One region of the Lentzea sp. NPDC020367 genome, then DNA from elsewhere that is predicted to be linked to it. Evidence: riboswitches for the same ligand, from Rfam matches in the RefSeq annotation. Region 1 holds a riboswitch; each other region holds the start of a gene.
What was found. Region 1 has a riboswitch for cobalamin ahead of ACH413_RS03445 (prenyltransferase/squalene oxidase repeat-containing protein). Riboswitches for the same ligand answer to the same signal wherever they lie in the genome.
Positions count from the first base shown of each region.

Region 2: linked by a shared signal. The riboswitch ahead of ACH413_RS45155 (putative cobaltochelatase) and the one ahead of ACH413_RS03445 (prenyltransferase/squalene oxidase repeat-containing protein) in region 1 are both predicted to bind cobalamin.
Region 3: linked by a shared signal. The riboswitch ahead of cobN (cobaltochelatase subunit CobN) and the one ahead of ACH413_RS03445 (prenyltransferase/squalene oxidase repeat-containing protein) in region 1 are both predicted to bind cobalamin.
Region 4: linked by a shared signal. The riboswitch ahead of ACH413_RS08800 (CbtB-domain containing protein) and the one ahead of ACH413_RS03445 (prenyltransferase/squalene oxidase repeat-containing protein) in region 1 are both predicted to bind cobalamin.

Region 1 is NZ_JBIRVV010000001.1:772,684-780,001, forward strand. It holds gene ACH413_RS03435 (ribonucleoside-diphosphate reductase subunit alpha) at 1-1,927, shown strand, start outside; gene ACH413_RS03440 (ribonucleotide-diphosphate reductase subunit beta) at 1,924-2,952, shown strand; gene ACH413_RS03445 (prenyltransferase/squalene oxidase repeat-containing protein) at 3,007-4,008, opposite strand; cobalamin riboswitch at 4,041-4,167, opposite strand; cobalamin riboswitch at 4,238-4,379, shown strand; gene ACH413_RS03450 (hypothetical protein) at 4,463-6,919, shown strand; gene ACH413_RS03455 (ABC transporter substrate-binding protein) at 6,919-7,318, shown strand, end outside.
Region 2 is NZ_JBIRVV010000025.1:26,384-33,701, forward strand. It holds gene ACH413_RS45140 (zinc-binding dehydrogenase) at 1-181, opposite strand, end outside; gene ACH413_RS45145 (helix-turn-helix domain-containing protein) at 266-772, shown strand; gene ACH413_RS45150 (beta-eliminating lyase-related protein) at 783-1,742, shown strand; cobalamin riboswitch at 1,773-1,909, shown strand; gene ACH413_RS45155 (putative cobaltochelatase) at 1,947-3,851, shown strand; gene cobO (cob(I)yrinic acid a,c-diamide adenosyltransferase) at 3,990-4,604, shown strand; gene ACH413_RS45165 (cobyrinate a,c-diamide synthase) at 4,609-5,988, shown strand; gene ACH413_RS45170 (SAM-dependent methyltransferase) at 6,019-7,062, shown strand; gene ACH413_RS45175 (hypothetical protein) at 7,062-7,318, shown strand, end outside.
Region 3 is NZ_JBIRVV010000006.1:261,232-268,549, forward strand. It holds gene ACH413_RS26425 (precorrin-2 C(20)-methyltransferase) at 1-1,116, opposite strand, end outside; gene ACH413_RS26430 (precorrin-8X methylmutase) at 1,113-1,733, opposite strand; gene ACH413_RS26435 (hypothetical protein) at 1,730-2,710, opposite strand; cobalamin riboswitch at 2,719-2,854, shown strand; gene cobN (cobaltochelatase subunit CobN) at 2,889-6,452, shown strand; gene ACH413_RS26445 (helix-turn-helix domain-containing protein) at 6,413-7,090, opposite strand; gene folE (GTP cyclohydrolase I FolE) at 7,146-7,318, shown strand, end outside.
Region 4 is NZ_JBIRVV010000002.1:364,178-371,495, forward strand. It holds gene ACH413_RS08775 (phosphoribosyltransferase family protein) at 1-369, shown strand, start outside; gene ACH413_RS08780 (antibiotic biosynthesis monooxygenase) at 330-641, opposite strand; gene hisG (ATP phosphoribosyltransferase) at 638-1,498, opposite strand; gene ACH413_RS08790 (phosphoribosyl-ATP diphosphatase) at 1,515-1,778, opposite strand; gene ACH413_RS08795 ((2Fe-2S)-binding protein) at 1,887-2,537, shown strand; cobalamin riboswitch at 2,572-2,763, shown strand; gene ACH413_RS08800 (CbtB-domain containing protein) at 2,796-2,984, shown strand; gene ACH413_RS08805 (CbtA family protein) at 3,010-3,768, shown strand; gene ACH413_RS08810 (YbaB/EbfC family nucleoid-associated protein) at 3,829-4,284, shown strand; gene ACH413_RS08815 (hypothetical protein) at 4,281-5,711, shown strand; gene ACH413_RS08820 (hypothetical protein) at 5,711-6,187, shown strand; gene ACH413_RS08825 (hypothetical protein) at 6,184-7,224, shown strand; gene ACH413_RS08830 (hypothetical protein) at 7,233-7,318, opposite strand, start outside.

The DNA.
Region 1 (7,318 bases):
CCGGCGGTTCGAGTACTTCGGCCTGCGCACGGTCTACGACCGCTACCTGCTGCGCCACCCCTCGAAGCGGTCGGTGATCGAGCAGCCGCAGTACTGGCTGCTGCGCGTCGCGTGCGGCCTCTCGCAGACGGCGACCGAGGCGATCGACTTCTACCGGCTGATGTCGTCGCTGGCGTACCTGCCCAGCTCGCCGACGCTGTTCAACTCCGGCACGCAGCACACCCAGATGTCGTCGTGCTACCTGCTGGACTCGCCGAAGGACCAGCTCGAGTCGATCTACGACCGCTACAAGCAGATCGCCAGGTTGTCGAAGTTCGCCGGCGGCATCGGCGTGCAGTGGTCCCGGGTCCGTTCGCGCGGCGCGTTGATCCGCGGCACGAACGGTCACTCCAACGGCATCGTGCCGTGGCTGCGCACGCTCGACGCGTCGGTCTCCGCGGTCAACCAGGGTGGCCGGCGCAAGGGCGCCGCCTGCGTGTACCTGGAGACGTGGCACCCGGACATCGAGGAGTTCCTGGAGCTGCGCGACAACACCGGTGAGGACGCGCGCCGCACGCACAACCTCAACCTGGCGAACTGGATCCCGGACGAGTTCATGCGCCGCGTCGAGGCCGACGCGGACTGGTCGCTGTTCGACCCCGATGAGATCCCCGAGCTGGTCGACCTGTGGGGCGACGAGTTCGACCGCGCCTACCGCGGTGCCGAGGAGGCTGGCCGCGCCGTGCGCACGGTCAAGGCTCGTGACCTCTACGGACGGATGATCCGGACGCTCGCCCAGACCGGCAACGGCTGGATGACGTTCAAGGACACCTCGAACCGCACGTGCAACCAGACCGCGTCGCCGTCGAACGTGGTGCACCTGTCCAACCTCTGCACGGAGATCCTCGAGGTCACCAGCGACGAGGAGACCGCGGTCTGCAACCTCGGCTCGGTGAACCTCGGCGCGCACGTGGCCGGCGACGGCATCGACTGGGACCGCTTGCGTGCCACGGTCCGCACCGCCGTCGTGTTCCTCGACCGCGTGATCGACATCAACTACTACCCGACCGAGCAGGCGGCGCGCTCCAACCCGCGCTGGCGCCCGGTGGGTCTCGGTGTCATGGGCCTGCAGGACGTGTTCTTCAAGCTGCGCCTGCCGTTCGACTCGGCCGAGGCCCGCGAACTGTCGACGCGGATCGCCGAGGAGATCTACCTGACGGCGCTGGAGTCGTCGGCCGAGCTGGCCTCGGTCGCGGGCGCGCACCCGGCGTTCGCGGAAACCCGTGCCGCCAAGGGAGATCTGCAGCCCGACCTGTGGGGCGTCACGCCCACGCAGACCGAGCGCTGGGGTGCTCTGCGGGAACGCGTCAGCGAGCACGGCCTGCGCAACTCGCTGCTGATCGCGGTCGCGCCGACCGCGACGATCGCCTCGATCGCCGGCTGCTTCGAGTGCATCGAGCCGCAGGTGTCGAACACGTTCAAGCGCGAGACGCTGTCCGGTGAGTTCCTGCAGATCAACTCCTACCTGGTGCGCGAGCTCAAGGCCCGCGGCCTGTGGACGGAGGCCGTGCGCAACCGGCTCAAGCAGGACGACGGCTCCGCACAGGGCATCGCCGAACTGCCCGAGGACGTGCGCTCGTTGTTCCGCACGGCCTGGGAGCTTCCGCAGAAGGCGCTGATCGAACTGGCCGCCGCGCGTGGCCCGTACGTCGACCAGAGCCAGTCGCTGAACCTGTTCGTCGCCTCGCCGACGATCGGCAAGCTCTCCTCGATGTACCTCTACGCCTGGAAAGCCGGGCTCAAGACCACGTACTACCTGCGCTCGCGTCCGGCGACGCGCATCCAGCAGGCGACGACCACGACCACCACGGCCGTGCCCGTCGTGACGTCGGACGAAGCCATCGCCTGCTCCCTCGAAAACCCCGAGTCCTGTGAGGCCTGCCAGTGACCACGCTCGCCAACACCGCCCGTCAGAACGCCCTGCTCGACCCCGGCATGGACCTCACCCTGCGGCCCATGCGGTACCCGTTGTTCTACGAGCGCTTCCGCGACGCCATCAAGAACACGTGGACGGTCGAGGAGGTCGACCTGCACTCGGACCTCGCCGACCTGAACAAGCTGTCGGAGGCCGAGCGGCACCTGGTCAACCGGCTCGTCGCGTTCTTCGCGACCGGTGACACGATCGTCGCGAACAACCTCGTGCTGAACCTCTACGAGCACGTGAACGCGCCGGAGGCCCGGCTCTACCTGTCGCGGCAGCTGTTCGAGGAGGCCGTGCACGTCCAGTTCTACCTGACGCTGCTCGACACCTACCTGCCCGACGAGAACGACCGGATCGAGGCGTTCGCCGCCGTCGAGACGATTCCGTCGATCCGCGCCAAGGCCGAGTTCTGCTACAAGTGGATCGACTCGATCTCGAACCTCAAGCAGCTGGAGACGCGGGAGGACCGCAGGTCGTTCCTGCTCAACCTGATCTGCTTCGCGGCGTGCATCGAGGGCCTGTTCTTCTACGGCGCCTTCGCCTACGTCTACTTCCTGCGGTCGCGCGGGCTGCTGAACGGCCTCGCGTCGGGCACCAACTGGGTGTTCCGCGACGAGTCGATGCACATGGCGTTCGCGTTCGACGTCGTGGACACCGTGCGCCGCGAGGAGCCGGACCTGTTCGACGACTCCTTGTACGAGGAGGTCAAGCAGATGCTGCGCGAGGCCGTCGACGCCGAGGTGCAGTTCGCGGAGGACCTGCTCGGTGGAGGCGTCGCCGGCATGTCGGTGGCGGACATGCGGTCCTATTTGGAGCATGTCGCGGACCGGCGGCTGCAGGTGCTCGGAATCGAGCCGATCTACGGTTCCAAGAACCCGTTCGCGTTCATGGAGCTGCAGGACGTGCAGGAGCTGTCGAACTTCTTCGAGCGCCGGGTCTCGGCCTACCAGGTCGGCGTGACCGGCACGGTGGCGTTCGACGAGGACTTCTGAGTCGTGCCGGTGCGGTGCCCCTGGCCGGGAACTCCGGTCAGGGGCACCGCTTCGTCAGCAGGCGAGCGTCGGCGCGGCGGGGTTGCCGCCGCCGTCGAGGTTCGCGAGCTTGACGCCGGTCAGGCCGAGCACCGCCTGGGCCGTGGCACGCGGAGCGGTCGCCTGGTCGAATCCCGTTGCGTCGTAGGCGATCGCGCCTCGGTCCGCTGCGGCACCCGAGCAGCCGACCGCGAGCGAACGCAGGAACTGCCGTGCCTGCGTCGCGGCGGCCGGGCGGTGACCGGCCAGCGCCTGCGCGGCCAGGCCGGTGCTGTTCGCGTTGGAAGCGTTGGTGCCGACGGAGAAACCGCCGTCGGCGTTCTGCTTCGACGCGAGCCACGTGGTGCCTTCGGCGGCGTTGACGTTGTCACCGGTGGCGCGCAACGCCTGCACGACCAAGGCGGTCGAGTCCACGTCGCTGGCGCACGGGGTCTGGCCGAAGTTCAGCGGGAAACCCCCGTCGGGGCACTGGGTTCCGGCGAGGAAGGCCTTGGCCGACGCGGGCGTGCCACCTGGCGTGCGCTCGAGGGCCAGCAGCGCCAGGGACTGGGTGAAGGCGTTGGAGAAGTCACCGAAGTCCGAGCGGTCGGAGAACCTGCCCGACGGCGCGAGCAGGCCACGCAGACCGGCTTCCAGGTCGACACCGCCGAACGCGTTGCCGTTCTTGTGCCGCACCTTCGCCGCCAGCAACAGCTTGGCGTGCGCGCCCGCGTAGGCCTCGGTGCCGGAACCGACGTACCCGGTGGTGATCTCCGGCTTCGCCAGCCACGTGATGGCCTTCTCGGCGTTGGTGTCCGAGGAACGGGCGGCGGCGAACGCGAAGATCGCGTCGATCGTCAGGCCCTGGTCCGGGAACTTCTGACCGCCGAAGTCGGCCTCGAACCGTTCGCCGTCGACCAGTTGCCGGGCGAGCCAGCCCGCAGCGGCGTCGGACTTGTTGTGCGTGGCCGCCACCGCGGGGGTGACAGCGGTGCCAATGCCCAGCATCAGGACAGCAGCGAGCACCAGACGTCTCATGAGAACCCTTTCCCGCACTTCCACGACAGGAGTTGGTGAACACCGCGCGATGCGGGTGACCGGGCTTGCCGCGGAGGGCACACCGTTGCGGGACAGCGCCGGATTCTCACCGGACTTCCCCCGCGTCGCGCTGAACGCCCAACAGGTTCTCATGCCGCGCAAGGCCTCGTACCGGGTACGGATGTGACGCTCGCCTCCGACCCCGAAGGCGGTGCCGAACAGCGGTTTCCAGGTGTTAACCTCGCTCGGCTCGACAACTTCATACCTCGCCCGTGACGGGGAAGCCGGTCGGAATCCGGCACTGTCGCGCAACCGTGGGCCACTGTTTCCAGTGGCGAGTCGGGTCACCATCCGGGCGGGGTGAACGGACCGACCGCTGTCGCGAAACGCAGGGGTGGCTGCCGGCGCCCCGCGCCGTCTCCTCTCCTCGAGCAGCACGAGGAGGGGGAGAGAAATGACCCGGCGCAGGAGCCTGGCCGCACTGGCGTTCGCCGTCGGCGCGGGCCTGATCGCCACGACGATCGCCGGAACCGCGGCCGCCGCGGGAGATCGCGACGCCGCCCACTCCAGCTCCGTGTGGCTCTCCCACCAGCTGCGACCCGACGGCACCCTGGAGAACCCGCTCGGCGGCGACCTGCCCGACCACGGTCTGATGCTCGACCTGGTCTTCGCGATGCACGCCTCGGGCGACGGCGCGCTCGCCGAGCCGATCATGAAGTTCCTGGACGACCAGGGACACGCCACCGACTACTTCACCTGGGACGGCCTCGCTCCAGGCCAGGGCTTCGACCAGATCATCGTCGGCGGCGCGGTGGCCAAGACCCTGCTCGCCGCCCAGATCTCCGGCCGTGATCCGCGTGCCTTCGACGGCCACGACATGGTCGCCGAGACGAAGGCGGCGATCCGGCGCTCGGGAGTCGACGCCGGCCGGGTCAGCGACTACTCGAAGAACCCCGAGTGGGCGGACATGGTGAACAACAACGCCAACATGTTCGGCCAGTCCCTCGCCGTGATCGGACTGGCCGTGGCGGGGGAGAACGACCAGCCCGCCATCGACAAGATGGTGACGCAGCAGTGTTCCGAGGGCTACTTCCGGATCTTCTTCGGGTACGTCCAGGGACCTGAGGGCCTCAAGGTGTCCTCGTGTGACGAGGGGAAGGCGGACGGCTCGTCGTCGCCGGACGGTGACGCGACGGGCCTCGCGCTGTCGGCCATGCTCGCGGCGAAGCGCGCTGGGGCGACCGGGCTCGACGAGCCGATCGCGAGGACCGTGACGTGGTTGAAGAACAACCAATCCGCCGGTGGTGGCTGGGGTGGTGGTGTCGGGACCGAGGCGCCGAACACCAACAGCACCGGCCTGATCGTGCAGGCGCTCGCGGACGCGGGCGGCGCGGGTCCTGAGGTCGCCAGGGGCGTCGAGTTCCTGAAGTCCGCGCAGGCCGGCGCGTCCGACGCGGGTACCGCGCTGGCCGGGCAGATCGGTGCGATCGCGTACAACCCGGCCTCGTACCAGGCGGCGCGCACCGGCGGCATCTCCGGCATCGACACGTGGATCAGGGCGAGTGCGCAGGCCTCGCTCGGGTTGTCGCAGATCGGGTTGTACGCGCTGGCCAAGGGCGACGTGCCCGAGCCGACCCCGACCACCACGACGGCGAGCAGCACCCCGACGACGACCACGGCGGCACAGGGCACCACGACCACGCCACCACCCGTGCACACCAAGACCACGACCGTTCAGGCGCCCGCGCCGACGACCAAGCCGAAGGCCGTGGTCCGCCAGCCCGCCCCGGCGCCGAAGACCGTCCAACCGGCCGCGACGACGTCCGCCGCGAAGCTCGGCGCCTACCTGGCCGACAAGCTCGTGCGCGGCGACCACGTCGAGGTCACCGAGAACGACAGGACCTACGTCGACTACGACGCGACCGCGGACCTGGTGCTGGCCCTGCACGCGCTGGGCGAGCAGCAGGAAGCCGCGAAGAAGGCCTCGGAGTTTCTGCTGACACCGGACGCGATCAACGCCTACGCGCACGGCGCCGGGCAGGAGACCGGCGACGCCGCCTACGCCGAACCGCTCGCGAAGCTCGTGGTCCTGGCCCAGTTCCAGAAGTCCGACGACCTCGCGAACCGGTTGCGCGCCGACTTGGCGGCACTGCGGGGCGCGGACGGCCTGTTCACCGACACCGGTTCGTTCGCGGACTCCGAGGACTCCGTCCGCCGCCACACCTGGGCGGTGCTCGCCACCGTCGCCGACCCCGGCCAGGCGATCGAGGCGCTGGCCGCCCGTCAGTGCGAGGACGGCACGTTCCCGGAACGCATGGACGACGCCGACTGCGAGGACGGCGATCTCGCCTCCACCGCCGCCGCGGTCACCGCGCTGAACAGCAGGCCGTTCACCGAGGACGCGCCCGTCGCCCAGGCCCCGGCCGAGTGGTCGAAGGAGCGCGCGGCCGCGTTCGTGAAGGCGATCTCGTTGCTCGGCACCAAGCCGAACGGCAAGGGCATGGTCGACGACGACGGTGGCGCGCCCTCCATCGCGTTGAGCGCCTCGGTCGCGGGTGCTCGTCAGGCAGCGGGCCTGGACGTGAGCGGTACCGCGAAGACCATCGGCGGAATGGTGCTCGCCGACGGGGGCCTGCCGCGGGTGTCCGGCGGTGACGGCACGACCGACTTCGGCACGAGTCTCGTTGCCGCACAAGGCATCGCCGGCCGATCCTGGATCAGCGCGGACGGTTCTCCGCTGTCACCGGTGGTGCGCCTGCCGCTGGCGGACGCCAAGCCGGTCCCCGCGCTGGTCGCCCAGAACGCTCCGTGGCACCCGCCGCTGTGGTCCTACTTCGCACTCGGCGGCGCCATGGTGCTCGCCGGTCTCGTTCTGCTGCTTCGCCGTCGTCTCTCCCAGGGGGTTCAGTGATGAAGAGAGTTCTCGCCGCCGCGGTGGTCCTCACCGGACTGGTCGTCGCGCCCGCTCCTGCCAGTGCCGCGGGCTACGACGGCATCTGCACCGGCGCGGACGCGTTGAGCGGCACGACGATCGTGGTCGACTTCCAGGAACTGGACGGCAACGGCGGGGTGGCCGCGCCGACGATCACGCGGTGCTCGCCCAACGCCACTCCCGGCACCGACCGCACCGGCATCAAAGCGTTGCAGGACGCGGGAATCGCGGTCGCGGGCACGGTCAAGTGGGGTCTCGGGTTCGTGTGCCGGGTGGGCGGCCGTCCGACGTCGACCGAGAACATCCCGGTCACCGGCAACCCGACCTACAAGGAGGGCTGCTTCAACACCCCGCCCGGCTCCGCGTACTGGGGCTACT
Region 2 (7,318 bases), on a different contig from region 1:
GGAACGACGGCCCCGGGTACCACGGGAACAGCTCCCTGCCCTTGCCCCGGCGGATGACCGTCTCGCCGTAGTTGAGGCCGATCGCGGTGACGTCGACGAGCGTGTCGCCGGTCGGGTCCGGGACCTCCTCGACCTTGAGCACCTCGGGCCCGCCGAACTCGTGGAACCGCACTGCCTTCATTCGCTGCCTCCCCTGGATAAGCGGACCGCTGGTCCGGTTGCTAGAATACGGACTGCCGGTCCGCTTGTGTCAAGGGAGAGTTCGTTGGAGCGTGCCGATGCCGCCCGCAACAGGGCCGCGATCCTGGCAGCCGCCACCCGGCTGATCGGGGAGCGCGGCATCGACGCCGTGTCGGTGGACGACGTGGCTGTCGCGGCGGGCGTCGGCAAGGGGACCGTGTTCCGGCGGTTCGGCGACAAGGCCGGCCTGGTGAGCGCCGTGGTCGACGAGACGGCCGCTTCCTGGATCAAAACGGCATCGTTGGAGTGCCGCTCCGCCGGAGAGTTCGCGGGCACCCTGTTCGACCACGTGCTGGCGTCGTTGCCGCTGGTCATCGCCGTGGAACGGACGACGGTCCGCAGCTGCGAGGGCAACTTCCGGATCACCGTCGAACGGCTGGCCAAGCTGGTCGGCTCGACGTTCAAGGCGCACACCGTGCTGGCCGTGCTGCGAGGCGAGCACATCGAGTTCCTGCTGGCCCAGGGCATGACGGCGGCCGAGATCCGGGCGGGCGTTATCTCGCTCGCGGACACGCTCGCCGCTGAGGTTTGATGCGGTGGTGATGAACCGACAGCTCTCCGGAACCCGCAAGAAGACGCTCCTGGAGAGGCTCGGCCCGGTGCCGGACGTCGACCCCGACCGCTACGGCGACGGCGGCCCGGTGGGCGCGCTGGAGACCCGCGTCGCACAACTGCTGGGCACCGAGGCCGCGCTGTTCGTGCCGACCGGGACCATGGCGCAGCAGATCGCGCTGCGGTGCTGGGCCGACCGCACGCACAACCCGATCGTCGCGATGCACTCGCAGGCGCATCCGCTGAACCACGAGGACGACGCGCTGACCGTGCTGTCCGGCCTGCGTCCGATCAAGGTCGAGAACTCCGAGGTCGCGACCTGCCCCGAGCCCTACGGGACGCTGCTGCTGGAGGTCCCGGACCGCGAGCGGGGGTTCGTCCTGCCGACGTGGGACGAGCTGACGTCGCTGGTCGACGCCGCTCGCGAACGGGACGCGGTCGTGCACCTCGACGGCGCGCGGCTGTGGGAGAGCACCTTCGGCCTGGGCAAGCCGCTGCCCGAGATCGCGGGCCTGTTCGACTCGGTCTACGTGTCGTTCTACAAGTCCCTCGAAGGCATTTCCGGCGCGGCGCTCGCCGGCACCCAGGACTTCGTCGACCAGGCACGGGTGTGGCGGCACCGGTACGGCGGCATGCTGTTCCAGCAGTGGCCGGCGGCGCTGTCCGCGTTGCACGGCCTGGACACCGTGCTGCCCCGGCTGGGCACCTACGTCGAGCACGCCAAGGTCGTGGCCGCCGCCATGGGCATGCCGGAGCCGCACACCCACCAGTTCGCGCTGCACCTGCCCGGCGACCCGAAGCGGCTGACCGAGGTGAGCGGCAAGTTCCTCGGCAACTTCTGGCGTGACGGCCTGCTCGCGAAGAACGAGATCACGATCGCCGAGCCCGCGCTGGAGTGGACGGCGGACGAGGTCGCGGAGGCCTGGGCGGAGTTCCAGAGCCTGATCTAGGGCGACGTCGCTCACCTGGCTGTTGGACCCGGCGGTGCGAAATGCGACGATGCCGGGGCTGTGAGGGGAGTGCGAGGAAGCCGGTGCGAATCCGGCGCCGTCCCGCGACTGTGACCGGTAGTGAGAGAACCGGGAGTCAGGAACTCGTTCCCCTCTTGATCACCGACCGCGGGCGTGGACACCCGAGGAAGGACTTCGCCGAGCATGTTCCCCTTTTCGGCTGTCGTCGGCCATGACGACCTCCGGCTTGCCCTGCTGCTGAACGCCGTTCATCCCGGCATCGGCGGCGTTCTGGTCCGCGGCGAGAAGGGGACCGCGAAGTCGACCATCGTGCGTGCCCTCGCCGCGCTCCTGCCCGAACTGGACGTGTCTCGAGGCTGCCGGTTCGGTTGTGTTCCGGGCAGCACCGACTGCCCCGACGGGCCGCACGACGGTGTCGACCGTCGACCGGCCAAGCTCGTCGAACTGCCTGTCGGCGCCACCGAGGACCGGCTGGTCGGGTCGCTCGACCTGGAGAAGGCGCTGACCGAGGGCGTGCGGGCGTTCCAGCCCGGGTTGCTGGCCGCGGCGCATCGCGGCGTGCTCTACGTCGACGAGGTCAACCTCCTGCACGACCACCTGGTCGACCTGCTGCTCGACGCCGCCGCGATGGGGCGCGCGCACGTGGAACGCGAGGGCGTCTCGGTCTCGCACCCGTCGCAGTTCCTGCTGGTCGGCACCATGAACCCCGAGGAGGGCGAGCTTCGGCCGCAGCTGCTCGACCGGTTCGGGCTGACCGTGGCGGTGAAGGCGGCGCGGGACGTGAGCGTGCGCACCGAGGTGATCCGGCGCCGGCTCGCCTACGAGGCCGACCCCGTCACGTTCGCGGCGAAGTGGGAGGCCGAGGACGCGAAGCTCAAGCAGCAGATCGCCGACGCCAAGCAGAAGCTGCCGCAAGTGTCCCTTCCGGACAGTGAGCTGCGCCGGATCGCCGCTGTCTGCGCGGCTTTCGAGGTCGACGGCATGCGCGCGGACCTCGTGGTCGCTCGCGCCGCCACCGCCCACGCGGCGTGGCGAGGTGCCGAGACCGTGGAGGAGACCGACGTCGAGACCGCCGTCCGGCTCGCCCTGCCGCACCGCAGGCGCCGCGACCCGTTCGACGAGCCCGGCATCGAGGAGCAGCAGCTCGAGGACGCGATGAAGCAGGCCGCCGAGCACGCGGAAGAGCCGGAAGAGGGCCCGGACGACGACGGCCCCGGCGGCGGCGAGCTGCCTGAACCGCAGGAAGGCCCGAAGGGCAACGGGAACGCGCCCAACGACCGTCCCGCGCCGGAACCGTCGCCCGCGTTCAAGGCGCGGCTGCTGGAGGTTCCCGGCGTCGGCGAAGGCGCGCCCGGCAAGCGTTCGAGGGCCCGCGCCCGCACCGGCCGGATCGTCCGGTCGTCCAAAGTGGACGGCAACGGACTGCACCTGGTCGACACGCTCACGAACGCCGCGCCGCACCAACGAGCGCGTGGCCGCAGCGGCCCCGGACTGCTGCTCACCGCCTCCGACCTGCGCAAGGCGGTCAGGGAGGGCAAGGAGTCGAACCTCGTCCTGTTCGTCGTCGACGCCTCCGGCTCGATGGCGGCGCAGAAGCGGATGTCGGCCGTCAGCGGCGCGGTGATCTCGTTGCTGCGCGACGCCTACCAGCGCCGGGACAAGGTCGGCGTCGTGACGTTCCGCGGCCAGACCGCCGAAGTCGCTTTGCCCCCGACGACCTCCGTGGACGCGGCGGCCACCAGGCTCAAGAAGATGCGCACCGGAGGCCGGACCCCGCTCGCGGACGGACTGCTCAAGGCCCACCGCGTCCTGGAGATCGAGCGGATGCGCGACCCGCAGAAGCGTCCGCTCGTGGTGCTGCTGACGGACGGCCGCGCGACGTCGTCCGGCCTGGGTGGAGACCCGACCAAGGATGCGCTCAAGGCCGCGACGTTGCTGGAGAAGACCGCCGTCGTGGTCGTCGACTGCGAACAGGGCCATGTCCGCCTGGGTCTCGCGCAGAAGATCGCCGAGGCGTTGCAGGGCACCTGCGTGAAGCTCGACCAGCTCAGCGCCGACCACCTCGCCGGCGTCGTCCGGGCCGCGTGAGTTCGCGCTGGTCGTCCGGCCGCCCCTTCGTCGGGATTCGGCGAAGCCCAATCATGGCGAAGCGGCGGCCGGACGACCAGCTTCCCGGCGAACTCACCGGAGTCTGCGGAGCAGCGACCAACGAGCAAGGAGATTCCAGTGCCTCAAGGACAACCCACCGAGGTGCCGAAGGACGGCTTGACCACCCGCCAGCGCCGCAACCGGCCGCTGCTGATGCTGCACACCGGTGAGATGAAGGGGAAGTCGACGTCGGCGTTCGGCATGGCGCTGCGCGGCTGGAACCAGGGCTGGGACATCGGCGTGTTCCAGTTCGTGAAGTCCGCCAAGTGGAAGGTCGGCGAGGAGTCCGCGTTCAAGGCGCTCGGCAAGCTGCACGACGAGACCGGCGAGGGCGGCGCCGTCGAGTGGCACAAGATGGGCGAGGGCTGGTCCTGGACCCGCAAGCAGGGCACCGAGGACGACCACGCCACCGCCGCGCTCGAGGGCTGGCACGAGATCCAGCGCCGGATCAACGCCGAACGCCACGGCTTCTACGTGCTCGACGAGTTCACCTACCCGCTGCACTGGGGCTGGATCGACGTCGACGACGTCGTGGAGACGCTCGCGAACCGGCCCGGTCACCAGCACGTCGTCATCACCGGCCGGTACGCGCCGCAGAAGCTCATCGACGCCGCCGACCTCGTGGTGGAGATGACCAAGGTCAAGCACCCGATGGACGCGGGCCAGAAGGGCCAGCGGGGGATCGAGTGGTGACCGGATGGTGAACCGCCTGGTCGTCGCGGCCCCGGCCTCGGGCAGCGGCAAGACCACCGTCGCGACGGGCCTGATGGCCGCGTTGCGCAGGGCCGGGTCGCGGGTCGCGCCGTTCAAGGTGGGACCCGACTACATCGACCCCGGCTACCACTCGCTCGCCACCAACCGGCCGGGCCGCAACCTCGACCCCGTGATGGTGGGCGAGCACCGGATCCCCGGCCTGTTCGCGCACGGCTCGAAGGGCTGCGACATCGCCGTCGTCGAGGGCGTGATGGGCCTGTTCGACGGCCGCATCGACACCGCGGGCATCGGCTCGACCGCGCACGTGGCCAAGCTGATCAACGCGCCTGTGCTGTTCGTCGTGGACGCGCGCGGGCAAAGCCGGTCGCTCGCCGCGCTGCTGCACGGCTTCCGCGGCTACGACCCGACGGTCCGGCTCGGCGGCGTGATCCTCAACCAGGTCGGCTCGGAACGGCACGAGCAGGTGCTCCGGTCGGCGTGCGACGAGGTGGGCCTCGACGTACTAGGCGTGCTGCCGCGCGATCCGCAGTTCTCCTTGCCCTCACGGCATTTGGGGCTCGTGACGGCGGCGGAGCACGGGCCGGAGGCCGTCGCCGCGGTCGACGCGATCGCCGCCGCCGTGGGCAAGCACGTCGATCTCGACGCGGTCCGCAGACTGGCCTCGTCGGTGCCCGCGATGGCCGTCGCCGCGTGGGAACCTCAGGTCGACCGAGTCGGGAACGAACCGGTGGTCGCCGTGGCGGGCGGAGCGGCCTTCACGTTCGGCTACGCCGAGCACGTCGAGGTGCTGAAGGCGGCAGGAGCGGCCGTCGCCGTCGTCGATCCGCTCCACGACGAAGATCTTCCGGAGGGCACGGCGGGCCTCGTCCTGCCCGGCGGATTTCCGGAGCAGCACGCGGAAGCTTTGTCCGGCAACGCGAAGTTGCGCGAGGCGGTGGCTCGGTTCGCTCGTTCGGGTGCGCCGGTGCACGCCGAATGCGGAGGGTTGCTTTACCTCGCGCGATCACTGGACGGGCACCCGATGTGCGGAGTGCTCGACGCCGAGGGCTTCATGACCCCGAAACTGACCCTCGGTTATCGGGACGCGGTGGCCTCCGCGAGCTCACCGCTGCACCCGCCCGGCAGCCGCGTGACCGGCCACGAGTTCCACCGGACCCAGCTGTCCACACCGCACTCGACCCCGCCCGCGTGGCACTGGCGCGGCGTCGACTCACGGCCCGTCGCCGAAGGGTTCGTGATGGGCGGCGTGCACGCGTCGTACCTGCACACGCACCCCGCCGGTGATCCGGAGGCCGTAGCCCGTTTCGTGCGGGCCTGCCACCCGTTCGTGGCAGGAGTGGCAGACGGTACGGTCATCGCTTAAGTCTCTCCCCAAACCCCCTGTGGAGCTGTCGTGACGACGACCGGTCGGGTCTCCTTCGTCGGCGCCGGTCCCGGTGCCGCCGACCTCATCACTCTCCGAGGCGCGCGCCGCATCGCGGAAGCCGACGTCGTCATCTGGGCGCCCACAGCGGTGGACGCCGAGTGCGTCCGCGAGCACGCCCGTGCCGACGCCGAACTGGTCGACTTCTCGCGCGTCACGCCCGAGGAGATCACCGACGTGTACCGCCGTGCCGCCGCGTCACGTCAGGTCGTCGTGCGTCTGCACTCGGGCGACGCCGCGACCGGCGGAGGCGTCCAGGAGCAGCACGACCTGTGCGTGCGTCTCGGGCTCGAGACCGAGGTCGTGCCGGGCGTGTCCGTCGTCGCCGCCGCTGCCGCGAAGATCGGCCGCGAGCTGACGCTGACCGAGGCGTCGTCCACCGTGCTGATCTCGCCGGAGAGCAGCGAGCTCGTGAGCGAGTTCGCTGCGCTGCAGACCACGATGGCCGCCACGGTCTCGGGCGCGCGCACCGGCCAGTTCGTGGAGAAGCTGCTGCAGGGCGGGTACTCCGAGGCCACGCCGGTCGTCGTCGCGTACAAGGTGAGCCAGGCCGACGAACTGGTCGTGCACACCACGGTCGGCGAGCTGGAATCCGTCGTGAAGCAGCACAAGCTGTACCGCCCGACGCTGTTCCTCGTCGGTGCCGCGGTGAAGGCGCCCACGCGTCGTGTGTCGGCCTCGGCGACGGCGTCGGTGGACGAGCCGCTGCGCGCCGCCCGCCCGACCCGCTGGTCCCGCCGCGCCGCCTCACGCATCGCGACCCGCGTGGACGAGCCCATTCCCGCGTCCGTGCCCGCGCCGGCCACCGCGCCCGTCGCCGAGCCGAACCCGGCGTGGACGGCGGTCGAGGAAATACAACAGTCGGTGCGCAAGCCCGCCGAGGAGCCCGCGCCGAAGCCGAAGCTGGTGGTGGTCGCGGCGGAGAAGCCGAAGCCGCCGACGGTCCGCGCTTCGACGGCCACTCCCAAGAAGCGGCCGACCGCCCGTAAGCCCAAGCGCACCGCCGGCAACTGATGTCGTTCGAGAAGCTGCTGGAGGCAGCGGGCCGCCCCGTCGAGGTCGTCGACGCGGCGGACGGCCTGCGTCCCGCGCTGAACGTGTGCCGCGCCCGCTCCGCCGTGCTCGTCAAGCTGGCCGCCGGCATCGGGCCCGCCGAGATCGGCGCGGGCCTCGCGGGCTGGCGCCGATCGCTGATCGTGCAGGACTCGGGCGAACTGACCACTGTGGACCCGCGCGACGCGGTGACGAGGCGCTGGACCGCCCCGGACGC
Region 3 (7,318 bases), on a different contig from region 1:
GTAGTCGTGCCCGAGCGGCGCGCCCGCCTTGGCCGCCACGGCGTTCGCGGCCGTCACACCGGGGATGACGCGCACCGGCACGTCCGGGGACTCCGCCGCGACTTCCAGCACCGCGGTGGCCATGGCGAAGACGCCGGGGTCGCCCGACGACACGACGGCGACCCGCGCACCCTTGCGGGCGAGATCCAGGGCGAAGGCCGCGCGTTCGGACTCGACCTGGTTGTGCGAGGAGTGGCGCTTCTGGCCTGGCCGCTCGGGAACGCGGTTGAGGTAGGTGCTGTAGCCGACCAGTTCGTCGGCGGCCTCGAGCTCCTGGCGGGCCTCCGGGGTGAGCCAGTCGCGGGAGCCGGGGCCGAGGCCGATGACCACGACCTCGCCCTTCGGCTTGGCGGGCTTGGACTGGCTCGGCAGCAGGGCGAGCGAGAAGTACGGGACGCTCTCGGGATCGACGTCGGCCAGCGGCGACATCTTCTGGCGGCCGGTGGTGGCGCGTTCGACGTACCACGCGCCGTCGAGCCTGCCGGACGCTTCGAGGGCCGCGCGGACGTTGGCGAAAGTGCGGCCCAGCTTGAGGATCGCGGCGCTGTCGGTGTCGGCGAGCCTGGTCGCGAGCTCGGCGGGCGGCAACGTGCCCGGCAGGATCGTGAGCACCTCGTCGCGTTCCACGAGCGGAGTGCCGAGCACTGCTGAAGCACCGCTGACGGACGTGACGCCGGGGACCACTTCCCACTCGTACCGGTCGGCCAGGCGTTTGTGCATGTGCATGTAGGAGCCGTAGAAGAACGGGTCCCCGGCGGCCAGCACGACGACGTCGCGGCCGGCGTCGAGGTGCGCGGCCAGCTTGGCGGCGGCCTCCTCGTAGAAGGCGTCGATCTCGCCCTGGTAGTCGTCCGTGTCCTCGGTGGTGACCGGGTAGACGAGCTGTTCCACGATCTGCGGGTTCGGATCGTCCTGGCTGCGGAAGTACTGGGCCGCAATGGTCTTCGCGACCGACTTGCCGTGCCGGGCGCTGTGGAACGCCACCACGTCGGCTTCGTTGATGAGTCGCGCGGCCTTGACCGTCACGAGTTCCGGGTCGCCGGGACCCAGGCCGACGCCGTAGAGCTTGCCCGTCATTCTTCCTCGCTCGCGATCGCGTTGATGGCCGCCGCCGTCATGGCACTGCCGCCGCGCCGGCCGCGCACCACGAGGTGCTCCAGATCCGTTGCGGCCAAAGCTTCCTTGGACTCCGCCGCCCCGATGAACCCGACCGGGATGCCCAGTACCGCGGCGGGTCGCGGAGCTCCGGCGGCGATCAGGTCGAGGAGGTGGAACAACGCCGTGGGGGCGTTGCCGATCGCGATCACCGCGCCGTCGAACCGGTCCGCGAGCAGTTCGAGCGCGGCGGCGCTGCGCGTGTTGCCGATCTCCTGGGCTCGCGTGGGGGTGCGCGGATCTCCCAGGTAGCAAAGGACTTCGTTGTCCTTGGGCAGGCGGCGGCGGGTCACGCCGGACGCGACCATGTTGGCATCGCACAGGATCGGCGCGCCCGCCCGCAGTGCCGCACGGGCGTCGCGGACGACGTTCGGCGAGAAGGCGACGTCGGTCGGCAGATCGGTCATGCCGCACGCGTGGATCATGCGGACGACGACTTTCGCGACGTCGCCGGGGAACCTGGTGAGGTCCGACTCCGCGCGAATGGTGGCGAAGGACTGGCGGTAGATCTCCGCCCCGTCCTTGATGTACTGCGTCAACGGATCTCCTCGTAGCCGTCGCCGGTCGCGACGAACTCGGTCACATCGCCTGCGGGACGACCGCAGCGGCGGGCACAGCCTGACCAGTGAACGGGGCGGTCGTGCGGGGTTCCGAGCCAGGCTCGCGCGTCAGCTCGCACGTCGGAGAGCGACTTCGCGCAGCCCGGGCGGCCGGTGCAGGCGCTGACGCCGTGCCACGGGGAGGCCGGGTCGGTGATCAGGCCGGTGGTGTCGGTGCCTTCGGGGACGACCAGGCTGCGCCACGGGGTCAGGCGGAGGGCGACGCCGGGGAGCTGGTGAGCGTCGAGCCGGCCGAGCGGCACGCCTGGCGTCAAAGGTGAAGGTGCGACAGGCGTCACAGCCGGGGTGATGCGCGGGGCGTCGGTGGCACCGAAGTGAGCGGTGATCTTTCGCACACCGTCGTCCACTTCGGACAGGCGCCAGGCCTGGCCGCGGAGCTGCTGGAAGAGGCGGGCGGCGGTCACCACCGCGTCGACGGGGTCGGTGACGCGGACGCCGGTGTCGCGACCGGCGAGCAGAAGCACGTCGTTGACCAGGCCGAAGTCCCCTCCCAACCCGCTCACCGAGGCCCCGACCGTCACCAGGAACCTGCCCGGCAGATCCGCCAGCGCCGGGTCCGCGCACAGGGCCGTGTCGATCGCGTCGACCAGTGCCTGGTTGTCCTCCAGCGGTGCCGCGATGATGTTGCGGATCCGCTCGTGCGACGCGGAGGGCAGGAGCCCGGCCGCGGTCAGTCGCGTGCCCAGTTCCACGCCGTCCGCCAGGCCCCTGATCTGGAGGTTCGCCCGGGAGGTCAGCTCGATCGAGCCGGAACCCAGTTCGAGCGCGGCGAGGCGCACGACGTCCCACTGAGCAGCGGAAAGAGTGCCGCCGGGTACCCGGATGCGCGCCAGCCCGCCGTCGGCCGCGGCGTGCAGCTCGACGGCGCCGGGGCAGGCGTCCGGGTGACTACGCATAGGTCGGACTGTAACCCGCCGGTTAGGGTGAGCCCGAACGACGAAGCGCAGGAGGAAGCCGGTGTGAATCCGGCGCGGTCCCGCCACTGTGACCAGCGAACACCGCTGGGAGTCAGGAACTCCGCTTCGCCAGTCACCCGCATTTTGGGGCGAGGACCCCACGAGGGATGGAGCCTGCGTGATCCTGCTGCTGTCGACCTCCGACACCGACCTGCTGTCGGCGCGTGCGAGCGGTGCCGAGTACCGGCTCGGCAACCCCGCGCGACTCACGACCGACGACCTGCCCGTGCTCGTCGACGGCGTGGACCTGGTCCTCGTGCGCATCCTCGGCGGCCGCCGGATGTGGGAGGAAGGCCTCGACTGGCTGCTGGCCGGCGGGCTGCCCGTGGTGGTGCTCGGCGGTGAGATGCAGCCCGACGCGGCGCTGATGGAGCTGTCGACGGTGCCCGGTGGCGTGTGCGCCGAGGCGCACCTCTACCTCGCGCACGGCGGTCCGGCGAACCTCACCGAGCTGCACAAGTTCCTGTCGGACACCGTGCTGCTGACCGGCCACGGCTTCGAGGCCCCCGCCGCCACCCCCACGTGGGGTGTGCTGGAGCGCGAGGGAACGCCAGAAGGTCCGACGGTCGCGGTGCTCTACTACCGGGCGCACCACGTGGCCGGGAACACGGCGTTCGTGCACGCCCTGTGCGACGCGATCGAGGCCAAGGGCGGCAAGCCCCTGCCGGTCTTCTGCTCCTCGCTGCGCACCGCCGAACCCGAGCTGCTCGACACCCTCAGGCAGGCCGACGCGCTCGTCGTAACGGTGCTCGCGGCGGGTGGCACGAACCCCGCGAAGGCCTCGGCGGGTGGCGACGACGACGCGTGGGACGTCGGCGCGCTGGCCGCGCTCGACGTGCCGATCCTGCAGGGGTTGTGCCTCACGTCGAGCCGCGACTCGTGGGACGAGAACGACGACGGACTGTCTCCTTTGGACACCGCGACCCAGGTCGCGATCCCCGAGTTCGACGGCCGGATCATCACGGTTCCGTTCTCCTTCAAGGAGATCGACGAGGACGGGCTGACCGTCTACGTGGCCGACCCGGAACGGGCGCTGCGCGTCGCGGGCATCGCGGTCCGGCACGGCAGGCTGCGGCACATCCCGGTGGCCGAGCGCAGGATCGCGGTGATGCTGTCGGCGTACCCGACCAAGCACTCCCGCATCGGCAACGCGGTCGGCCTGGACACGCCGGCGTCGACCGTGCGGCTGCTGAAGGCCATGCAGGAGCACGGTTACGACATCGGTGACGCGCTGCCGGGCGTGCAGGAGCTGGACGGCGACGCGTTGATCCACGCGTTGATCGCGGCCGGTGGCCAGGACGCGGACTGGCTGACGCAGGAGCAGTTCGAGAGCAACCCCGTGCGCATCGCCGCGGCGGACTACCGGGAGTTCTACGAGACGCTGCCCGAAGACTTCCGCGAGTCGATGCAGGAGCACTGGGGCGAGGCACCGGGCACGCTCTTCGTCGACCACTCCAAGTCCAAGGACGGCGAGATCGTGCTGGCCGCGTTGCGGTCCAACAACGTCGTCGTGATCGTGCAGCCGCCGCGCGGGTTCGGCGAGAACCCCATCGCGATCTACCACGACCCGGACCTGCCGCCGTCGCACCACTACCTCGCGGCGTACCGGTGGATCGAGTCGAACTTCGGCGCGGACGCGGTCGTGCACGTCGGCAAGCACGGCAACCTGGAGTGGTTGCCGGGCAAGACCGTCGGCATGTCGGCGTCCTGCGGCACGGACGCGGCGCTCGGCGACCTGCCGCTGGTCTACCCGTTCCTCGTCAACGACCCCGGTGAGGGCACGCAGGCCAAGCGGCGCGCGCACGCCACGCTGGTCGACCACCTCGTCCCGCCGATGGCCCGCGCCGACAGCTACGGCGACATCGCGCGCCTGGAGCAGTTGCTCGACGAGTACGGCAACATCTCCGCGATGGACCCGGCGAAGGTGCCGGCGATCCGCGCGCAGATCTGGACGCTGATCCAGGCCGCCAAGCTCGACCACGACCTCGGCCTGGAGGACCGGCCGCACGACGCGGAGTTCGACGAGTTCATCCTGCACGTCGACGGCTGGCTGTGCGAGGTCAAGGACGTCCAGATCCGCGACGGTCTGCACGTCCTCGGCGAGGCGCCGACCGGCAGCGTCCGCGTCAACCTCGTGCTCGCCATGTTGCAGGCGCGGCAGATGTGGGGAGGTCAGGTCGCCGCGCTGCCCGGACTGCGCGAGGCGCTCGGGCTCACGACGACCGGCCGTGAAGACGTCGACGCGATCGAGGAGATCGCGCGCGGACTCGTCCAGGCCATGGAGGACGCGGGCTGGGACCGGGAAGTGGCCAAGACCCTGCACGAGTCCGAGGACGTGCAGAAGATCCTGGAGTTCGCGGCGGTCGAGGTCGTGCCTCGTCTGGCGCGCACCACGGACGAGATGACGAACGTCCTGCACGCGCTGGACGGCGGCTACATTCCGGCCGGCCCGTCGGGTTCTCCGTTGCGCGGCCTGGTGAACGTGCTGCCGACCGGCCGCAACTTCTACTCGGTCGACCCGAAGGCCATCCCGTCGCGACTCGCGTGGGAGACCGGCCAGGCGATGGCTGACTCGCTGCTCGCCCGCTACCGCGAGGAGAACGACGGCGAGTGGCCGCCCTCGGTCGGTCTGTCGGTCTGGGGCACGTCCGCGATGCGCACCGCCGGTGACGACATCGCCGAGGTGTTCTCGCTGCTGGGCGTGCGGCCGGTGTGGGACGACCAGTCGCGCCGCGTCACCGGTCTCGAGGTCATCTCGCTGGAGGAACTGGAGAGGCCGCGCGTCGACGTCACGATCCGCATCTCCGGGTTCTTCCGGGACGCCTTCCCGCACGTCGTGTCCATGTTGGACGATGCCGTGCAGTTGGTGGCCGCGCTGGACGAGCCCGCGGAGCAGAACTTCGTGCGGGCGCACATGCTGAAGGACCTGGAAGAGCACGGCGACCAGCGCAGGGCGACGTTGCGCGTCTTCGGTTCCAAGCCGGGCGCGTACGGCGCGGGCGTGCTGCCGTTGATCGACAGCCGCAACTGGCGCGACTCGTCCGACATCGCCGAGGTCTACGCGGTGTGGGGCGGTTACGCGTACGGGCGTGGCGTGGACGGCGTGGCGGCGCGTGCGGACATGGAGTCGGCGTACCGGCGGATCGCGGTGGCGGCCAAGAACATCGACACCCGCGAGCACGACATCGCCGACTCGGACGACTACTTCCAGTACCACGGCGGCATGGTCACGATGGTGAAGGCGTTGACGGGCAAGGCACCCGCCGCGTACGTCGGTGACAGCACGCGACCGGAGGCGGTCCGCACGCGCACGTTGACGGAGGAGACCTCCCGGATCTTCCGCGCCCGCGTGGTGAACCCGCGCTGGATCGGGGCGATGCGCAACCACGGCTACAAGGGCGCGTTCGAGCTGCAGGCGACGGTCGAGTACCTGTTCGGCTACGACGCCACGACCGGTGTCGTCGCGGACTGGATGTACGAGAAGCTCACCGAGTCGTACGTGCTCGACCCGGAGACCCGGAAGTTCCTGCAGACCAGCAACCCCTGGGCGTTGCACGGCATCGCCGAGCGGCTGCTGGAGGCGGCCGAGCGCAAGATGTGGGAGCACCCGGAGGAGTCCACTTTGGACGCGCTGCGGGCGGCCTACCTCGAGACCGAGGGTGACCTGGAAGACGGCGTCTGAACGACCCGTACGCAGCAGTGACCTGGTGACGGATCGAGGCGGGCGGACACGCCGTTCGCCTTGATCCCTTCCAGCAGGCCGTTGATCAGGCACAGGGTCATGCCGCACACCAGTTGCGCGTGCCGCTGCGCCAGGCTGTGGAACGGGCAGTTGCCGAGCAAGATCTCCTCGCCCTCGGACCGGGGCTCGAAACCGAAGTCCTCCAACGCCCCGGTCAGATCGCCCGAGGCGGTGGAGGCCAGCTTCGCGCCCCATTCGTGGGCACGCCGGTTCAGGATCTCGCGCGGCGGCTCGCCGGTGCTCTCCGCCTCCATCAACGCGTCCGTCACCAGGTGGCTCGCGGCCTCGTAGCGGCGGTCGGGCAGCGACACCTCGATCTGCTGCTCCGAGCGCTGGTAGAGCTTCGCCGGACGGCCCGCGCCAGGTCCGCTGCGGCCGGATCGGCGCTGGTGCACCACTGTGAGCAACCCCATCTCGACCAGCTTGTCGAGGTGGAACGCGGCCGTCGTGCGGGGGAGTTCGACGGCCTGCGCGGCCTCGTCCTTGCTGATGGGCGCGGTGTGGTGCACGACGAAGTCGTAGAGCCTGCGGCGGTTCGGCTCGTCGAGGGCCGCGACGGCGGCGACGGGGTCGGCCATCTCTAAAACCTACTCTTGTTGACTAAATTCGGCGAACGGATCTACCGTGGCGAACATGGACGTCGAGGCGGCGCAGCGAGCGGTCACGGACCTGCTCAAGGCACTGGGCAAGGACCCGTACTCGGCGCACTTGGCCGACACCCCGCGCCGTGTGGCCGAGGCCTACGAGGAGATGCTGACCCCGCGCGCCTTCACCATGACGACGTTCCCGAACGACGAGGGCTACGA
Region 4 (7,318 bases), on a different contig from region 1:
GTGCTGAGAGCGCTCAACCTCACCGAGGAACAACTGGGCCGCACCTGCGACGAGGAACGCGAAGAAGCCAGAAGACGCACGACCCTCTACCGCGGCGACAAGCCGCTCACGCTCAAGGACCGCGACGTGATCCTCGTGGACGACGGCCTGGCCACCGGCGTCACGGCCAAGGCAGCGCTGCACTGGATCGCCCAGCACGAACCGCGGACCACGACCCTCGCCGTGCCGGTGGCCGCGCGAGAATCGCTGACCACGTTCACGACGCCGGTGATCGCGCTCCTGCTCCCGCGCCGCTTCGGCGCGGTCAGCCGCTGGTATGACAGCTTCGCTCAGACCACGGACGAAGAGGTGCTCAGCGCGCTCTCGTAGTGCTCCACCACGGGGAACGGCGAGTAGAAGCGGTGCAGCAAGGCAGACCACTTCTCATACGAAGGCCCCTGCCGGAAGCCGACCGTGTGCGCCTCGACCGAGTCCCAGCGCACGAGCAGCAGGTAGCGCGACGGCGTCTCCAGGCACCGCAGCAGTTCGAGGCCGCGGAAGCCCGGCGAGGCGGAGATCAGCTCCCGCGCCTCGCCGAACGCCCACTCGAACTCCTCGGCGGAACCTGGCAGCACGTCCAGCAGGGCGTGCTCCGTGATCACAGCCGGCAGAACCTGATGTCCGAGGCCAGCACGGCCTTGGCACCGATCGCGGCCAGCTCGTCCATCACCTGGTTCGCCTCCTTGCGCGACACCATCGCCCGCACGGCCGCCCAGTCCGGGTTGGCCAGCGGCGCGACGGTCGGCGACTCCAGGCCCGGAGTCAGCGCGATCGCGTCGTCGAGGATCGAACGCGGGCAGTCGTAGTCGAGCATCAGGTACTGCTGCGCGAACACGACGCCCTGCAGGCGTGCCGTCAGTTGCTTCTTGGCGGCCGTGAGTTCCGAGCCGTTGCGGTGGATCAGCACCGCCTCCGACTGGCAGATCGGCTCGCCGAACGGCACCAGGTCGTGCTGGCGCAGGGTGCGGCCGGAGCCCACCACGTCGGCGATCAGGTCGGCCACGCCCAGCTGGATCGAGATCTCCACGGCGCCGTCGAGCCGGATCACCTTCGCGGTGATGCCGCGGGCCTTGAGGTCGCGGCCCACCAGCTTCGGATACGCGGTGGCGAGGCGCTTGCCCTCGAGGTCGGAGACCTTCCAGTCGGTGCCGCGAGGGCCCGCGTAGCGGAAGGTCGACGAGCCGAAGCCCAGCGCCAGCAGCTCCTCGACGGAGTTGCCGTTGTCGTCGGCGCCCGAGTCGGCGGCCAGGTCGCGGCCGGTGATGCCGAGGTCCAGGTCGCCGGACGCCACGTAGATCGCGATGTCCTTGGGGCGCAGGAAGAAGAACTCGACGTCGTTGTTGTTGTCGAGCACGGTCAGGTCGCGCGGCTCGTGCCTCTGCCGGTAGCCGGCCTCGGTGAGCATGGCGGAGGCGCGTTCAGCGAGCGCGCCCTTGTTCGGGACTGCAACGCGCAGCATGTGAAAGTCTTTTCCGTCAGAGGTACTTGTAGACGTCTTCGAGGGTGAGCCCACGGCCCAGCATGAGCACCTGGAGGCGGTAGAGCAGCTGCGAGATCTCTTCGGAGAGCTTCTCGTCGGACTCGTACTCGGCGGCGATCCAGACCTCGCCCGCCTCCTCCAGGACCTTCTTGCCCTGCGCATGGACCCCGGCCTCGAGCGCAGCAACGGTGCCGGAACCCTCCGGCTTGGTGGCGGCTCGTTCGGTCAGTTCAGCGAACAGGGAATCGAAGGTCTTCACGGCATGACATCCTCCCATCCCGGCGACCCCCGTCCACACCGCGGTCACATCTGTCCCAGGCCGTGGACGTGATCTGTCCTGCATGGACACCCAGTAGCGTGAACTTCTGTGTCTGAGTTCGCCGAGGTCCTCGAAGCACTGCGCCGGGTGCGCGGAATCAACCCGTTCTTCGCGCTCGACGTGGGCCGCCCCGACGAGTCCTGGCTGCCGGGAACGGCCCTGCTCGAAGGTCCGGCGCTCAAGAACACCATCGACGCGATCGCGATCCGGTACAAAGCGGAGGAACCACGCGTAGCGGCCAGCCTGTTCTTCCTCAGCTACACGGCACGGCTGCTCAGCCCGCTCACGGCCGCGGGCATCCCGATCGACGTCCGCCCGGAGAACCTCTGGTGGCAGCACCACCCCGCGAACGGCCTGAGCGTCCGCATCGACCAGCCGAGACTGGGCCCGAAGGCCGCAGAGGCACTCGAACCGGTGGTGGAAGCGATCCAGGCCGTCACGCCGGTGGCGCGTGGATTGTTGTGGGGCAACGCGATGTCGAACGTCGCGGGCGCGCTCAAAATGGTTGTGCGCGCACGCATGCTCACCGCCGAGGAAGCGGAAGAACGCGGCGAACGGCTCATGAGCTCACCGCCGTTCGAACAGGCGGGAGAATTCCTCAGTTTTCCCGGCGAGGTCACGTTCCGGCGTCGGTCGTGTTGTCTCTACTACCGCGTCGCCGCAGGTGGGAAGTGTGGTGACTGTCCACTCGTGAAGTGAGGAACGCAACAACTCTTATGGCCGGTTGTGCTTAACCGATGGATCAACTTACGGTGCACGCGCCGCAGTGACGGGAAGCCGGTGAAAATCCGGCGCGGTCCTCGCCACTGTGACCGGGAAGCGATCCCCGCCGAGCACGTCACTGGTCCTCGCGAGAGGGCTGGGAAGACGCGGGGGCAGCGTTGATCCGGGAGTCAGGAGACCGGCTGCGGCGCCGCAAGGAGAGTTGACCTTCCACGAGGTATGGAGGAGCCCGTCATGACGAGCCCCGCAGCAAATCTGTCCGCCGTCCAGGTGCCCAAGTGGGCGTTCGCCGCCGCACTTCTCGGCCTGATCGTCACGTACCTCGTCCTGCAGGAGAACGGTCTCGCGCTCGGCGCGGGTTCCGAGTTGCTGCACGAGTTCTTCCACGACGGCCGCCACGCGCTCGGCGTCCCCTGCCACTGATCCCCCGATCCCAGGCAGGGAAGACATGACGACGACGTACAAGTCCCTTGCGCTGCGCGGAGTCGCGGCCGGCGGTATCGCCGGCGTCGCCTCCGCGCTCGTGCAGCTGCTGGTGACCGAGATTTCGATTCGCGCCGCGCTCGCGGTCGAGGAGGCACGGGCACCCGCCGGCGAAGAGGCCGGCCACACGCACGGCGGCGAGGAAGAGCTGGTCAGCCGCGGCGCCCAGATCGTCGGCGGCATGCTCGGCGTGGTGATCGTCGGCATCGCGGTGGGCCTCGTGTTCGCCACGGCCTACGCGCTGTCGAAGCGCTGGTTCGCCGACCGCACGCCGTTCAGCCGCAGCTTCGCGTTCGGTGCCGCGGTGTTCGGTGCCGTGGCGCTGCTGCCGTGGCTCAAGTACCCGGCCAACCCGCCCGCCGTGGGCGACCCGGAGACGGTGAACTACCGGACCGCGCTCTACCTCGGTGTGGTGGTGGCCGGTCTGGTGATCGTGTGGGCCGCGAGCTGGCTCGCCGAGCAGCTGCGCGCGCAGTCGCAGCCGGTGCGGACCACGGCCGTGCTGCTCGCGGTGGCCGCGGCCGTCGCGGTGGTGCTGCTGGCGTTCCCCGCGCCGCCGGACACGATCCCTGCGGACATGCCGGTGAACGTGCTGTGGCAGTTCCGCCTCAGCTCGCTCGCCCAGCTCGCCACGCTCTACGTCGGCATCGGCGTGGTGTTCGGCCTGCTGATCGACCCGGCCACGCGCAAGGCCAAGGCCCCTGAGAAGGCCGCTGTCGCCTGATGGTGTGGGGTGGCCGCGGGTGCGGCCACCCCGCCCAGCCGCGATTGGTACGTTCGGCGCATGCCTGACAGCGCTGAGTTGCTGGAACAGATGCGTCAGAAGCTCGAGTTCTTCGAGCAGGCGAACCGCGCCGCCGACGCCCGTGCCGCCGAGTACGACGCGATGGGCGACGAGCTCAGAACAGTGGAAGCCAGCGTCCAGTCCCCCGACCGTTCCGTCACGGTCGTCGCGGGTTTGTCCGGTTCCATCAAGGAGATCCGGTTCACCGAGGACGCGAAGCGGCTGAGCACCACGCAGCTCTCCCAGGCCGTGATGTCGACGCTGCAGCTGGCCGTCGCCGCGGCCGCGCGTCAGCAGGCGGAGATCGTGCAGGGCCACACCGACCTCCCGATCGCCGAACGGGTGCTGGCGACGCAGCAGGAGATCTTCGGCCGGCCCGCCGACCCACCGGCCCGTCCCCCGGTGGACGACGACGGCGACACCGGCAGCATCTTCCGCAAGGACGACCGCTGGTGACCGGGATCGTGGTGCACGCGGACGAGATCGCCCGGTGCGCGAAGACCATCGGCACGCTCTCCGGCACCTCCACGAAGCTCAACGACGCCGCCACGACCGCGTCGGTGCCCGCGGTCAGCTGGGGCGCGCTCGGGCACCTGCTCGGCCTCTACCAGCAGTACGACGAGTTGCTGGGCGATCTGCACGGCCACTTCGGCAAGATGACCGAGGGCTTCGGCAAGATCGATTCCGCCCTCACCGCCACCGCGCAGACCTACGCGGGCCACGAGCAGACGACGACGGACGCGTTCGGCAAGACGCTCCAAAGTGGACTCGACAGCGCCACCGCGCCGCCGATGGTCTCCGGCGGCAAGGGGACCTCGAACCTCGGCGCGCTCGGCAAGAGCTACGGCGACCAGTACTCCGGCGACAACGTCGGCAAGGCGTCCGCGAAGCTGATCCCGTTCGGTGGCAGCAGTTACTCGCTCATGAAGGACAGCGCGAAGCTCGGCGACGACCTCCAGAAGGGCGACGGCGCCGCGATCGCGAAGGACGTCGTCAGCGTCATCTCCGACATGAACAACTTCATGCAGGACGGCATGAAGCTCGCCGGCGCGATCTCCGACCCGCTGAACTTCCTGATCAGCAAAGGACTCGGCTGGCTGCTCGACGTCGTGGCGCCGTTGAAGCAGGCCGTGGACCTGGTCACCGGCGACCCGGCGGCCACGAGCAAGGCCGCGGGCGCGTTCAACGACATCGCGACGCAGACCGAGGACTTGGCGCGCACGTTCGACGAGCACCTGCGGCAGGGCCTGCAGAGCTGGAAGTCCGAGGCGGGCGACAAGGCCGCGGCGAAGCTCGGCGGGTTCCACCACGGCATCGAGGGCACGGCGGGCACCGCGGGCCACGTCGCGTCGCTGCTGCAGGGCAGTTCGATGTTCATGCAGGTGGCCGAGGACATCATCAAGGGGATCCTGAGCGACCTGATCGAGTGGCTGGTCGTCACGTGGGTCGCCGCGCAGATCGCGGCCATCCCGACGTGCGGGGCCTCCGAGGCCGCCGCGGCCGCCGCCACCCCGGTCGAGGCGGGGATCTCGACCGCCAAGGCGGGCAAGGAGGTCGGCAAGGTCCGTTCGGTGATCCAGAAGATCATGGACGTGCTGCGCCGGATCCGCGAGGTGCTCAGGAACTCGAAGGTCGGCAACGCCTTCCGCGAGGGCGTGGCCGACAAGCCGGGCTCGTTCGGCGAGGCACTCGGCAAGGCCGCGAAGGACCAGCTGAAGAAGGCGGCCGGACTCGACAAGAGCGGCCCCGACGGCGCGAAGTACACGGACCCGGTCAAGATCGCGAACAAGGTCGCCGGGTACGCCGACGGGATCTACAAGACCGTGTCGTACGGCTCCAAGGGCGACGAGTCCTCGAAGACGGACCAGGAGCTCGACATCTGATGCGCTGGTGGCGGAAGTGGCTCTGGCCGGAGGAGTCGGCGGCGGCCACGCTCTCCGCGGGCGGCCGCACGTTCGCGGTCCACTCGGAGACGAGGATCGTCGGCCTCGCGTCCGCGCCGGGCGACGACGTGAGCGCCCGCACGGAGACCATCGTGTCGGTGAGCACCGACCTCGGCCCGTGCCCACCGTTGCGCGTAGTGGAGCGTGTTTCGCCGGACCCACGCGACGAGAACGCGGGCGCGGTGGCACTGGGCGTGCCCGCGTTCGACGACCGCTTCCTGGTGTTCTGCGACGACTTCGCGTTCGTGCGACGCCTGACCCCGGCCCTGACCGCCGCGCCCACCGAGTCGACGGCAGGACTGTCACTCGGCGGCGGCAGGATCACCGTGCACCGCAAGGGAGTGCGACACAACGCCACCGCCGCGAACTACCTCAACGCCCTGATTCCCTTGCTACCGCCGGAGTTGCACCGATGAACGACGCGCCGATCATCGTGCCGCTGTCCACCGGACTGGCCGTGGTGATCGAACAGGACCGCGTCTACTTCAGCCGCCTGGCCAACGGCGCGCTGGTCGACTCCCCGGTCCTCGGCGTGCCGCTGGCGGCGGTCGTACTCGTGCAGCCGGGGGAACTCCGCGACGAACTCACGCACCGCATCGACCAGAGCGACGGCATCGCCGAGAAGGTCGTGCTCCCCCGCGGCCCCGCCGTCTGGATCCGGTACGCCGACGACATCATCGTGCCTTGTGCAGACCCACGCGGGCTGGCGGCCGAGATCGAACGACGCCGCCGCCGGGTCGCACGGCACGGTGGCCTCGCGGCGGCCGAGGTGTGGAAGGTCAACCCGAAGCTGCGCAACGGATTCGAGCCCGGCGGCGCGGAGTTCGCTCCCCCGCACCCGCTGAACGCTCACTGGCAGCCGGTTTCGCCCTCTCTGACCGGGGAACCGTCCCCAGGTCGACCGCTCACGCCTCCGGTGGTGCCTTCTGCGGTGCCGTACCCGGAGTCGCTGCCGGTGCTCACCGAGACGCTGGCCGGCGGGGTTCGGCTGTCGGTGTCGGTGCGCAGGACGGTGCTGGGGTTCGGCACGGCGGCTCCTGAACTGGTGACCGAGGCGGTGCCGCCGTCCGCGCTGCACGTGCCGCTGGCCGCCTGGCACGTGGTGGAGGCGGGTTCGGTGCGTGGCGGGCTCGCCCCGATCCGCCGGTGCGCCGCCGATGGCACCGAGATCAGGGTCGACCTGCCGGACGGGCCCGCGCTGTGGTTGTGGGGGCCGTTGCGCGAGTGGGTCGTCGCGACGCCTCGCGCTGCCGAGCTGGCCGACGAGATCCGGCTGAGGCAGGCCGTGGGGATGATGTTCCCGCTGTCCAGTGGGCTCGGGGCGGAGCGGAAGACGTGGCTGGACCTGCCGACTACGCGGCCGGTGGACACGGCAGCGGGACGCGCCCTGCCCGCTGTTCCTGAGTGGGCACCAGTCTCGCCCACTCTCGTGCCGCGCGACTGCTGGAGCTAGTGGTTCGGTCAGGCCCCGCACTCGCCCTTGGCTCGGTTTGTGGCGTCACACCATCGCAACGTCAGTCCGGACGGGCCGCTCATCATCAGTCCGG